3 regions of the Kitasatospora sp. NPDC059648 genome follow, and region 2 is predicted to be linked to each of the others. Evidence: riboswitches for the same ligand, from Rfam matches in the RefSeq annotation. Region 2 holds a riboswitch; each other region holds the start of a gene.
What was found. A riboswitch is a leader RNA that binds a small molecule or an ion and turns the genes downstream of it on or off. The one in region 2 is predicted to bind thiamine pyrophosphate.
Positions count from the first base shown of each region.

Region 1: it holds a riboswitch for thiamine pyrophosphate, as region 2 does, so the genes downstream of both, thiO (glycine oxidase ThiO) here and thiC (phosphomethylpyrimidine synthase ThiC) in region 2, are expected to answer to the same signal.
Region 3: it holds a riboswitch for thiamine pyrophosphate, as region 2 does, so the genes downstream of both, ACFV1W_RS17810 (purine-cytosine permease family protein) here and thiC (phosphomethylpyrimidine synthase ThiC) in region 2, are expected to answer to the same signal.

Region 1 covers NZ_JBHWDU010000014.1:94,499-98,779, forward strand. The annotation lists gene pknB (Stk1 family PASTA domain-containing Ser/Thr kinase) at 1-354, opposite strand, end outside; gene ACFV1W_RS11920 (thiazole synthase) at 434-1,240, opposite strand; gene thiS (sulfur carrier protein ThiS) at 1,245-1,469, opposite strand; gene thiO (glycine oxidase ThiO) at 1,466-2,650, opposite strand; TPP riboswitch at 2,645-2,757, opposite strand; gene ACFV1W_RS11935 (NAD(P)/FAD-dependent oxidoreductase) at 2,863-4,065, shown strand; gene ACFV1W_RS11940 (Rv2175c family DNA-binding protein) at 4,099-4,281, shown strand, end outside.
Region 2 covers NZ_JBHWDU010000006.1:97,063-101,343, reverse strand. The annotation lists gene tenA (thiaminase II) at 1-33, shown strand, start outside; gene ACFV1W_RS06250 (DUF5326 family protein) at 213-413, shown strand; TPP riboswitch at 639-773, shown strand; gene thiC (phosphomethylpyrimidine synthase ThiC) at 768-2,582, shown strand; gene ACFV1W_RS06240 (IS21 family transposase) at 2,851-4,260, opposite strand.
Region 3 covers NZ_JBHWDU010000026.1:21,448-25,728, reverse strand. The annotation lists gene ACFV1W_RS17810 (purine-cytosine permease family protein) at 1-1,306, opposite strand, end outside; TPP riboswitch at 1,299-1,447, opposite strand; gene ACFV1W_RS17805 (trypsin-like peptidase domain-containing protein) at 1,655-3,631, shown strand; tRNA gene ACFV1W_RS17800 (tRNA-Ser) at 3,695-3,782, shown strand; gene ACFV1W_RS17795 (MerR family transcriptional regulator) at 3,912-4,281, shown strand, end outside.

The sequences.
Region 1 (4,281 bases), on a different contig from region 2:
GTCCAGCGCGGCCCGCACCGACAGCGCGCCGCGGTCGCGCAGCAGGTCGCGCAGGGTGCGGCCGGGCACGTACTCCATGGCGAGGAAAACGTTTCCGCCGTCCGCGCCCTGGTCGAAGACGTTGACCACGTTGGGGTGGGTGAGCTTGGCGACCGCCTTGGCCTCGCGGATGAAGCGGGCGGTGAAGCCCTCGTCCCCGGCCAGCTGGGGGTGCATCACCTTGAGGGCGACCACCCGGTCCAGCCGGGTGTCGGTGCCCTTGTAGACGGTGGACATCCCTCCGGTCGCGATGCGCTGCTCGACCCGGTACCGGTTGTCGAGCAGGGTACCGATCAGGGGGTCGTGCAATGCCATGTCCACCCGGGGGAGTGTAGTGGGGCGGGCGGACGCCGGTCCCGGCGGACACCGCTCCGGGACCGGCTTGTGACATGCCCTACACGGACCCGAAGGCGGGCCGCTCGCGGGTGTCCAGGTCGGCGCGGCCGGCCATCGCGGAGGAGGCCTCGGCGTGGAAGCGTCGCGGGATGCGGCCGGCCCGGTGGGCGAGCCGCCCCGCTTCCGCCGCGTGCCGCATCGCCTCGGCCATCAGCACCGGGTCCTGAGCCCTGGTCACCGCGGAGGCGAGCATCACCGCGGAGCAGCCCAGCTCCATCGCGAGCGCGACGTCGGAGGCGGTGCCGGCGCCCGCGTCCAGGACCACCGGGACTCCCGCACCCTCCACGATCAGCTGGAAGTTGTGCGGGTTGCGGATGCCCAGACCGGAGCCGATCGGCGAGCCCAGCGGCATGATGGCCGCGCAGCCGACGTCCTCCAGCTTGCGGGCCAGCACCGGGTCGTCGTTGGTGTACGGGAGCACCGTGAAGCCGTCGTCGACCAACGTCTCGGCGGCGTCCAGCAGTTCGATCGGGTCCGGCAGCAGGGTGCGCTCGTCGGCGATCACCTCCAGCTTCACCCAGTCGGTGCCGAGCGCCTCGCGGGCCAGCCGGGCGGTCAGCACGGCCTCTCCGGCGGTGAAGCAGCCGGCCGTGTTGGGCAGGACGCGGATGCCGTTGCGGGTCAGCACGTCCAGGACGGAGCCCTGGGTGGTGGCGTCGACCCGGCGCATGGCCACGGTGGTCAGCTCGGTGCCGGAGGCGAGCAGGGCGCGCTCCAGGACCTCCAGGCTCGGCGCGCCGCCGGTGCCCATGATCAGCCGGGAGGAGAAGGTCGTCCCGGCGATGGTGAGAAGGTCGTCGGCCACTGGTTCAGCCTCCCTGGACGGCGGTGAGGATCTCGATCCGGTCGCCGCTGTTCAGCGGCGTCACGGGCCACGAACTGCGCGGCACCACGGCCTCGTTGAGGGCGGCGGCGACACCCGTGTTGGCGGCGCTGACGGTGGCCACCAGCTCGGCGAGGGTGGTGGCGGCGGGCAGCCGGCGGGGCTCGCCGTTGACGGTCAGGGCGATCTCGGTCGGGGTGGTCTCGGTCATGCGGAGGCCTTCGTGGTGGGGGCGTCGGGGGAGAACCGGGTGGGCGTGAACGGCCTTGCCGTCTCGGGGACTTCACCGGTCGCCAGGTAGTCGGCGAGCAGGTCGGCGGTCACCGGGGTGAGCAGCACGCCGTTGCGGTAGTGGCCGGTGGCGGCGACCAGCCCGGGCAGCGAGGTCGGGCCCAGCAGCGGGGCGTTGTCCGGCGATCCGGGGCGCAGCCCGGCCGCCGTCTCCCGCAGCGGGAGTTCGGTGATGCCCGGGACCAACTCGTGCGCGTCACGCAGGAGTTCGTACACCCCGCCGGCGGTGACGGTGGTGTCGTAGCCCTGCTCCTCGGTGGTCGCGCCGATGACCAGCTCGCCGTTCTCCCGGGGCACCAGGTAGAGGTGCCGGCCGCGCACCACCGCGCGGACGTTTCGGGAGAGGAACGGCCGGTAGGCGTCGGGGACGTGGAGGCGCAGCACCTGCCCCTTCACCGGGCGGACCGGGGGCAGCACCCCCTCGGGCAGGCCCGGCAGCCGGTGGCTGTGCGGCCCGGCGGCCAGGACGACCTGCTCGGCGATCAGGCTCTCCCCGGTGCTCAGCCGGACGCCGACCGCGCGGCCGCCTTCGACCAGCAGCTCGACGGCCTCGGCGCGCCGCCCCACGACGCCCGCCCGGTCACCGGCCAGCACCAGCGCGGTGAGCAGCCGGCGCGGGTCCACCTGGTGGTCGTCCGCGACGTGCAGGCCGCCACGCACGCCGGGGGCGAGCATCGGCTCCAGCTTGCGGGCCTCCCGGCCGGTCAGCCAGCTCGACTCCAGGCCGAGCCGCTGGTGGAAGGCGTGCAGTTCGCGCAGTTCCTCGCGGTCGTCGGAGTCCAGCGCGACGGCGATCGTGCCGCACCGGCGGTAGCCGGTGTCCTCGCCGCCGCTCGCCTCGGCGAGCTCGGCGGCGAAGGCCGCGTACCGCTCGTTGGAGGCCATGCCCAGACGCAGCAGGGGCTCCTCGCCGTACTGCAGCTCGGTGACCGGGGCGAGCATCCCGGCCGCGACCGCGGCCGCTCCGCGACCGGGGGAGGGGTCGACCACGACCACGTTCCCGAGCCCGCGCTGCGCGGCGCGCCAGGCGACGGCGAGGCCGATGACGCCCCCGCCGATCACCAGCACGTCGGCGCGGCTGCCCGTTGGCAAGCGTGACAAAGCTGCTCTCCTCCCTTCGCCGGTATGACCCGGATCAGGTTCGGACGGTCGCGGGCCGTGCCAGCCCGCCTCTCAGCCCGGTTCGCCGGGCTCCCGTGTGGTGCCCCCACCTTAACGCCGGGGGTCGGCCCGGCCGAAGGGCCGTACGAGGAGCGGACGAGGGGCGGACGAGGGGCGGACGGCCGTCGGGGCCCGCCCGGGCACTGAGTACAGTGACGGGCGTGGCAGAGCTGAGCGGAACGGACCAGGTGGTCGTCGTCGGAGCCGGGCTGGCCGGAGCGCAGTGCGCCCTGAAGCTGCGGCAGGGCGGCTGGCGGGGGCGGATCGTCCTGGTCGGCGAGGAGCCGCACGCGCCGTACGACCGGCCGCCGCTCTCCAAGGACGTGCTGCTCGGCAAGGCCGACGCCACCACCCTGGACATCGACTACGAGGGGCTCGGCATCGAGCTGCTCACCGGCCGCCGCGCCACCGGCCTCACCCCCGGTGTGCTGCACACCGACGGCGGCGACCTCCCCTACGGCTCCCTGGTGATCGCCACCGGCGCGACCCCGCGCGTCCTGCCCGGGGCCGAGCGGGCCCACCTGCTGCACACCGTGGACGACGCCCTGGCGCTGCGCGCGCTGCTGCGCCCCGGCCTGCGGCTGGTGCTGGTCGGCGCGGGCTGGATCGGCGCCGAGGTGGCCACCGCCGCGCGGCAGGCCGGCTGCGCGGTCACCGTGGTCGAGGCCGGTCCGGCGCCGGTGCCGGGCGCGCTGCCGACCGAGGTCGGCTCGGCGATGGCCGCCTGGTACGCCGAGGCCGGGGTCGAACTGCGCTGCGGCGTCGGCGTGGCCGCCGTCGAGCCCGGGGCGGTGCTGCTGGCGGACGGCTCCCACCTGCCCGCCGACGAGGTGGTGGTCGGCGTCGGCGCCCGGCCCGCGACCGGCTGGCTGGCCGCCTCGGGCGTCGAGCTGGACGCCTCCGGCGCGGTCGTGGTGGACGGGCGGCTGCGCACCGGCCTGCCCGGGGTGTTCGCGGCCGGGGACTGCGCCAGCTACCCGTCGGCCCGCTCCGGCGCCCGGCTGGCCGTCCAGCACTGGGACAATGCGCTGCAGTCGGGCGGGGCCGCGGCCGCCGCCGTGCTCGGGGCGGACACGCCGTACGACCCGGTGCCGTACTTCTGGTCCGAGCAGTTCGGGCGGATGGTCCAGTACGCGGGCCGCCACGCCGAGGGCGACGAGCTGCTGTGGCGCGGCAGCCCGCGGGACGCCGCCTGGTCGGTGCTGTGGCTGCGTGACGGGGTGCCCAGCGCGCTGCTCGCGGTGGACCGGCCGCGCGACCTCACCCAGGGCCGGAAGCTGATCGAGCGCGGGGCGGCGCTGGACCGGGCACTGGCGGCGGACCCGGCGGTCGCACTCAAGGGGGCCACCGCTTAGCGCCGGGAGGTGCCGAGGTGGCAGTCTGGTGCCGTGAGTGAGATCGATGCCAAGACTGACGCCCTGGTCCCCGAGTGGCTGTACCTGCCCGACATCTCCGAGCGGTGGGGTGTGCTGGTCACCGAGGTCCGCAACATGGTCAAGAAGGGTGACCTGATCGCGGTCCGCCGCGGTCCCAACAAGTCGCTGCAGGTCCCGGCGGCGTTCATCGACGAG
Region 2 (4,281 bases):
GCCGCCTGGCGCGGGGAGCGCTGGCCGGTCTGACGTGCGCCCCGCCGATTCTCGGGGGTCGTCCCGGGGGGTCGGATAAGGGTGATCTCGGGGTTCTCTCCGGGCCGTTGGCCCTCGTTCCGCCGCTCGCGCCCCCGTACGATCGAAGCATCGAAAGCAAGCGGGATACGGCACCGGACGGCAGCCGGCCCGAGGGGAGAAGAGGAACCGACATGGCTGAGCTCTGGAAGTCGCTGCCCTCCTGGGTGCGCAACATCGTCATCCCGGTGCTGGTCCTGGTGCTGGCCTGGAACGTCATCGCCTTCGTGTTCGGCGTGGTCGGCGCCCTGCTGAGCATCGTGATCAAGCTGCTGGTGGTCGTCGGCATCGCGGCCGCCGTGGTGATCCTGGTGAAGAAGGCCGCCAAGAGCTGACCCCGCTCCGCGCGCCGCGCGGAGCACCTCCGGAGGCCCGGTACCCCGTCCGCGGGGGCCGGGCCTCGGCCTTTGCGCCGCCTCTCCGACGGCTTCGCGCGGACGGCTCCTCGGCCGGTGCCCTGCCGGTTCCTCGGCCGGTTCCTTGGCCGGTTCCGTTCGGGGACCGTCTGGACCTGCGGCGATCGGCTCGCTACGGTGTTGGGCGTCATGTGCAGGCAACACCGCCTGCGACGCGGGAGCTCGGAGCACCGGGCTGAGAGGGCGCTGACCGGGACGTCGACGGACGGACCGACGGCTGCGTCGACCGCAGGAACCTGACCGGGTAATGCCGGCGTAGGGAGTAGAGGTCAGATGACCACGTTCGAAGCACAGCCGCAGTCTGCCCAGAGCGCCCCCAGCAGCGAGCGCACCGGCTACCCCACCCCGGCCTGGCGCAAGGCCTACCGCGACGGGTCCCGCCCGGACCTGCGGGTGCCCTACCGCGAGGTGCAGCTCACCAACGGCCGGACCGTCCCGCTGTACGACACCTCCGGCCCGTACACCGACCCCGCCTACGAGCCCGACGTGCGGCGCGGCCTGCCCGCCCTGCGCGACGCCTGGATCCGCCAGCGCGGCGACGTCGAGGAGTACGACGGCCGCGAGGCGCGCCCCGAGGACGACGGGATCAAGCACACCTCGCCGCGCGGGGGCAACCTGCGCAACCTGGACGCCGTCTTCCCCGGCCGGCCGCGCCGCCCGCTGCGCGGCCGCGGTGGCGCCGCCGTCACCCAACTCGCCTACGCCAAGCGGGGCGTGGTGACGCCGGAGATGGAGTTCGTGGCGCTGCGCGAGGGCCTGGAGCCGGAGTTCGTGCGCGCGGAGGTGGCCCGCGGCCGGGCCGTCATCCCGGTCAACGTGAACCACCCCGAGGTGGAACCGGCCATCATCGGCACCAACTTCCTGGTGAAGATCAACGCCAACATCGGCAACTCCGCCGTCACCTCCTCGATCGAGGAGGAGGTGGAGAAGATGACCTGGGCCACCCGCTGGGGCGCCGACACCGTCATGGACCTCTCCACCGGCCGCAACATCCACACCACCCGCGAGTGGATCCTGCGCAACTCCCCCGTGCCGATCGGCACCGTGCCGCTCTACCAGGCCCTGGAGAAGGTCGACGGCAAGGCCGAGGAGCTGAGCTGGGAGGTCTACCGGGACACCATCATCGAGCAGTGCGAGCAGGGCGTCGACTACATGACCGTCCACGCGGGCGTGCTGCTGCGGTACGTCCCGCTCACCGCGCGGCGCAAGACCGGCATCGTCTCGCGCGGCGGCTCCATCATGGCCGCGTGGTGCCTGGCGCACCACCAGGAGAACTTCCTCTACACCAACTTCGAGGAACTCTGCGACATCCTGGCCTCCTACGACGTCACCTTCTCGCTCGGTGACGGCCTGCGCCCCGGCTCCATCGCCGACGCCAACGACGAGGCGCAGTTCGCCGAACTGCAGACCCTCGGCGAGCTGGGCCGGATCGCCCGCGAGCGCGACGTCCAGGTGATGATCGAGGGCCCGGGCCACGTCCCGATGCACAAGATCAAGGAGAACATGGATCTCCAGAAGGAGATCTGCGACGAGGCGCCGTTCTACACCCTCGGCCCCCTCACCACCGACGTCGCCCCCGGCTACGACCACATCACCTCGGGCATCGGCGCCGCGATGATCGCCTGGTGGGGCACCGCGATGCTCTGCTACGTCACGCCCAAGGAGCACCTGGGCCTGCCCAACCGGGACGACGTCAAGACCGGCGTGATCACCTACAAGATCGCCGCCCACGCCGCCGACCTCGCCAAGGGCCACCCCGGCGCCCAGGCCTGGGACGACGCCCTCTCCGACGCCCGCTTCGAGTTCCGCTGGGAGGACCAGTTCAACCTGGCCCTCGACCCGGAGACCGCCCGCGACTTCCACGACGAGACCCTCCCCGCCGAACCCGCCAAGACGGCCCACTTCTGCTCGATGTGCGGCCCGAAGTTCTGCTCGATGAAGATCTCCCAGAAGATCCGGGACGAGCACGGCGACGGCTCCACGGCCGTCACCAGCGAGTTCGACGCCGACGCCGAGGCCGGCATGCAGGCCATGTCCGAGGAGTTCAAGGCCCAGGGCAGCCGGGTCTACCTCCCGCTGGCCGACTGACCCCGTGGACGCCGTGGCCGGGGAGCCGGTCCCGGCTCCCCGGCCGCAGCCGTGCCTCCCTCGATCCTCTGCTCGACGGAGGGCTCCCGGAAGCTCCGCGGCGAGCGGCCGTTGCCGGGTGGGTGGTTCCCGGCACGGCCGCCCGCGTGTTCCGGTGGCGCCCTCGTCTGTTCCGGTGGCGCCCTCGTCGGAGGGCCGCTCACCGGACCGGCCGCCGGCGGCCGGTCGCCCGCTGTGCGGCGGCCGGTCGGACTCGTGCGGGGACTGCTCAGCTCCCGGCGCCGCCGGTCGGACGCTCCCGCGGGGCGGGCACCCGGGGTGCCGCGGCCTTGCCCTCCCCGTCGGTCCGACGGGTGCGCTGGAGGGCGAACCGGGCGCGTAGCGCGTCGGCTTCGGCCAGGGCCTGCGGGGACGGCGGACGCGGCGTGTTCCGCTGGCAGAGCGGGGCGTCGGCGGGCACCGGTGCCGGGTGGCGCTCCAGCACGGTGATCGCACTGCTGTGCTCGACGACCGTCAGCCCGGCCTCCGCCGGAGCGAGCGGGCAGCGGGCGATCACGGCGCCGGCGGGGGTGGCGATGGACAGGTGGGACTGGTCGAGGCGTCGGCGGACTTCCACCGGTGCGTCGACCAGGTGCTCCGGCAGGGCGTAGAAGTTGCCTCGGAAGGGCACCAGCCCCTGGGCGGTGACGGTACGGCGGGCGCGGACCCGAACCGGGTAGGGGGCGGGCAGCTCCCGAAGAGCTGCGGTGCCGGTGCTCCCCCGCCGGGCGTCCAGGCGTGCGGCGCACCGGCTCAGACCGTCCCAGGCGTCCCGGAGGCCGGTGTCCTCCGGCAGCTCGCGCCACCACGAGCGGACGGCCTCGTCCAGGGTCCGGCGGGTGTATGAGCGCTGGTCGGCCGGCAGCCGGCACTCGACGCGCACGCCGTAGTGCTCGGCCACCTGCCGGAACTCCGGTGTCATCCGGTCGGTCCGCGGGCACCACACGGTCGGCGTCCGGCCGAACCGCCAGCATCCGGCGGTGCCACCGAGTCGTCTCAGCACGATGTCGACGGCTTCGACGAGGTGGGGCAGCTCCTGGTCCTCCGCCAGCGCCACCGCCCAGCGGCCGAGGCCGCGGCCTGCGCCCGCGCCGGGGCCGGTGAGCGAGCCCACCAGCAGTCCCGCCCGGTGGCCGTAGCCCCAGGACGGCGGCGGCTCGGGGAGTCGCAGCCAGTCGAAATCGACGGCTCCTTCGCCCGGTCCGGGAGCGGGCCGCCCGCTCGCGGCCGCGGCCAGGTCCTGGCATTGGCGGCAGCGCGGCCGGGCCTGGTGTCTGCGCAGGGCCCCGGTGAAGGTCGAATAACCACCCTCGTAGCCGAGGTCGACGATCTCCTCGAAGAGGACGGTGGCGGCCAGGTGCGGGTCCTCCGCGAGACGCTGGCGGCAGTACGGCAGGAACTGGAGGAATCCGTCCCGAGGCGGAATTCTGGTGCCGGGGAGCCGCTCTCCCCGGAGGTAGGACCTCACGGTTTTTCGATCACGCCCGAGGTGCCGGGAGATCCTGATTATCGACCATCCTTGGCGATGCAACCTTACCGCTTCCAGGTATTCCTTCCAGGACAGCAAGAAGCCTCCCAGGGTCCGTTCGACCCGGCGCAAGCCGATGAATATGCCAAGAGCAAGTCGGAAACATAGCATCGCGCGAAAAGCAGAAACGTT
Region 3 (4,281 bases), on a different contig from region 2:
CCTCCTGGGCGGAGGTCCAGAAGTCCACCCACCAGTCGGCCACCGCGGTCGGCGCGATGAACTGGTAGACGGCGAAGCCCAGCACCCACGGCAGCAGCATCGGCCAGCGGGACGGGGCCCGCTCGGAGAGGTCCCAGCCGTGCCGGCCGGCGCCGAAGAAGTAGTCCACCGCCAGCACCGCCAGCAGCGGCACGAACACCGAGCCGATCAGGCCGAGGAAGTTGCTGTAGGTGTCGGTGAACCGGTCGATCCGCAGCGCCAGCACGGTGGTCAGCACGCCGATCCCGCCGCTCAGCACCCGGCGGTCCACCCGCGGCAGCAGGTTCTGCAGCGACATCGCGGTCGAGTACACGTTGGCGAAGGACTGGTCGGTCTCGCGCAGCACCAGCACCAGCAGGAACAGCCAGCCGGCCCAGACGCCGAGGAAGGAGTCGAAGATCCGGCTCGGGTCGCCGTCGGACTGCAGCAGTGCCATCAGGCCGAGCACGTAGCACCAGACCTGGGCGACGGTGTAGCCGGAGAAGCTGCCCCAGAAGGAGGAGCGCGGGGTGCGCGAGTGCCGGGTGTAGTCGGCGGCCATCGGGACGAAGGAGATCGACACCGCGATCATCGCGTCGGTGGCGCCCAGGAAGCCGTGCCAGTTGCCCGCGCCCGGGTCCGGCACGCCCTGCCGGCCCAGCTGGATGGTGAAGTACACCATCGCGACCGCGACCGCCCCGGCCACGAAGCGGCGCAGCACCGCGATCGAGCCCAGCGGCCAGATCGTCAGCGCGGTGGTCAGCGCGCCCGCGAGCAGCACGAACAGCCAGCGGTAGCCGGCGGTGTGGGCGACGGTCTGCGCGCCCGCCGCGATGGTCAGCAGCTCGAACACGCCCCAGCCGATGCACTGGACGATGTTCAGCACCGTCGGCAGGTAGGAGAGCCGGGTGCCGAACAGCCCGCGCAGGTTGGCCATCGCCGGGGCGCCGGTCCGGGCGCCGATCAGCGCGGCCACGCCGAGCATCGCGGTGCCGACGGCCGTACCGGCCACGATCGCGGTCGCCGCGGCGGCCAGCGACAGCTCGCTGCCCTTCTCGCCGAGCACGGTCGCCGCGGTCGAGAAGCCGATCAGGCTGACGCCCAGGTTCATCCAGAGCGCGAAGTGGTCCCGGAAACGCAGGGTGCGCGGCGGCTCGGTGTCCAGCACCAGCGGCGCCTCCACCCGGTGGTCGAGCAGCGCGGTGGCCGTGGCCGAGACGGTGGGAAGAGCGGAGAAATCCTTGGACTCGGGCGCGCCCGAAGAAGAGGATGGCGAAGCAGGCGGCATGGCCGATACTCCCTACGCCGGCATTACCCGGACAGGTTCCGGCGGTCAGCGCCCCCTCGACGGTCAGCCTGTCGCTCGCCTGGCGTACCGTCGACATGCGCACTCTCAGCCTGGTGGGTCCAAGCTCCCGCGTGTCAGTTTGGAGCGACAGGCTAACCGGCACGGGTACGAACGCCAAAGGCCGCGGGGTGCGCGGTCCGCATCGCGGGATGCCGGCGGGGGTGGGGAGCCCCGGTCGTCGGTGGCGGCTAAGGATTCTTATGAGTTCTTCAGAGGGGTCCTTACGGCAATCGAATCGACGGTGCGAAAAACTATGGTCCTTGGTTCTGTCAGCTATGGAGGTCGTCCGTGAGCACCGAGCGCGAGGTTGGGCCCACCGGGCCGCAGGGGGAGCAGCCCGCCGGGGCCCAGGAGGCGGCAGGCGCCGCTTCCGACAGCACCGCTCAGGGCGGCCACAAGCCGACCATGGCGTTCAGGCGGGTTCCGGAGCCGGCAGCGGAGCCCGTGGCGCAGGCGCAGGCGGTGAGCGAGGCTCCGGCCGACGGCGCTCCGGTGGCCGACAGCGGCCACAAGCCGACCATGGCGTTCAGCCGGGTTCCGGAGCCGGCGGGCGAGCCGGTGGCCGACCCGACCGCGGCGGACGAGGCTCCGGCCGAGGGCGGGCACAAGCCCACCGTCGCCTTCACCAAGGTCCCCGCGCCGGAGGCCCCGGCCGCGCCGGCCGTCGAGGAGCCGGCCGTCGACCCGGTCACCGGTTACATCGACGCCCCGCCGCCGGTCCTGCCGCCCGCGCCGCCCGTCGCGCCCGCCTCGGTCCCGGCCGCCCCGGTCCCGGCCGCCCCGGCCGTGGCGGCGCAGGCCGCCGCTCCGGCCGCGCCCGCCGTGCCGCCGGGCACCAACCCGTACGCGACCCCGACCCACGGAGTGCCCGCCGCCGGTGTCCAGGAGCCGTACGGCGCCCCGGCCGCCGGTGTCCAGGACCCGTACGGCGTTCCGGCCGCCAACGCCCAGGAGCCGTACGGCGCCCCGGCTGCCGGCGGGCCCGCCACGCACGCCCACCACCCCTTCGGCGCCGGCCAGCCGCTCGGCGGCTGGGGCGTCCACGACGCCGCCTCCGGTGGCACGGGCCACCCGGGCGGGCCGGGCGGCCCGCTCGGCTACCCGGCCGACTACCCCGGCGGCCCGACCGGCCCCGGCGGTCCGCGCAAGAAGCGCGGCGGCCTGGTGGCCCTGCTCGCCGCCGTCGCGCTGGTCGCCGGTGTCGCGGGCGGCGCGATCGGCGTGGTCGCCACCGGCCACAACGACGGCAGCAGCTCGGCCGACGACCACCGCAGCACCACCGTCCAGGCCAGCAACACCCAGAAGAACGAGCCCGCCCCCGGTTCGATCGCCAGCATCGCGCAGAAGGCGCTGCCCAGCGTCGTCACCATCAAGGCGCAGGGCTCCCAGGAGTCGGGCACCGGCACCGGCTTCGTCTTCGACACCGAGGGCCACATCCTCACCAACAACCACGTCGTCGCGCCGACCCTCAACGGCGGCAAACTGACCGTCAAGTTCGCCGACGGCACGTCCTACAGCGCCTCGGTGCTGGGCCACGCCGAGGGCTACGACGTCGCCGTGGTCAAGATCGACAATCCGCCGAAGGCCAAGCTGGCCCCGCTGGCACTGGCCGACTCCGACAAGGTCAACGTCGGCGACGCCACGATCGCGATCGGCGCGCCGTACGGCCTGGAGTCCACCGTCACCAGCGGCATCGTCAGCGCCAAGGACCGCCCGGTCGCCTCCGGCGACGAGACCGGCTCGCAGGCCTCGTACATGAACGCCCTGCAGACCGACGCCTCGATCAACCCCGGCAACTCCGGCGGCCCGCTGCTCGACTCCAGCGGCGCGGTGATCGGCATCAACTCGGCGATCCAGTCCAACGCCTCCGCCAACGGCCGGGCCGGCAGCATCGGCCTGGGCTTCGCCATCCCGATCAACCAGGCCAAGTGGGTCGCGGACACCCTGATCAAGACCGGCAAGCCGGTCTACGCCAAGCTCGACGTGCTGCGCAACGACGACTACAAGGGCGACGGCGCCCAGATCCAGACCCGCGACGTCCAGGGCCAGCCGGCCGTCACCCCCGGCGGCGCGGCCGACAAGGCCGGCCTCAAGCCGGGCGACGTCATCACCAAGCTCGGCGGTGCCCCGATCGAGAACGGCCCCGCCCTGGTCAGCCGGATCTGGACGCACAAGCCCGGCGAGACCGTGGACGTCGAGTACACCCGCAACGGCCAGACCATGACCACCAAGGTCACGCTGGGCCAGCGGGACGGCGACCAGTGACCCCCGGGCACGCCGAATCGTGTGCACCGAACCCCGCCGGACCCGTTAGGCTGACCTCCGCCTGGAGAGCTGCCCGAGCGGCCTAAGGGAACAGTCTTGAAAACTGTCGTGGCGTGACCCGTCACCGTGGGTTCGAATCCCACGCTCTCCGCCGGTAGGAGAACCACCTGCTCAGGGCGGGTGCCGACATCGAGTCGGCACCCGCCCTCGGTGTTTTCCGGAGCGGATCGGCGGCCGGGCTTGCCCCTGACACCGTGGGAGGCCGTGGAGTGGAAGCACCATGTTGAACATCGGAGACTTCGCCAGCCACGGCCGGGTGTCGGTGCGGATGCTGCGCCACTACGACGCGATCGGACTGCTCAGGCCCGCCCGGGTCGACCCGGTCACCGGCTACCGCTCCTACGAGGCCGGCCAACTCGCCAGGCTGAACCGGGTGATCGCGCTCAAGGAGCTCGGCTTCACGCTGCAGCAGGTGCGGGCCGTCCTGGACGAACAGCCGGACGCCGCCGAACTGCGGGGGATGCTGCGCCTGCGGCGGGCCCAACTCGCAGCGGCGATCGTCGCGGACGAACAGCGGCTGGCCCGGGTGGAGGCGAGGCTCCGAACGATCGAGAGCGAGGGGAACATGTCCGAGCACGATGTCGTGGTGA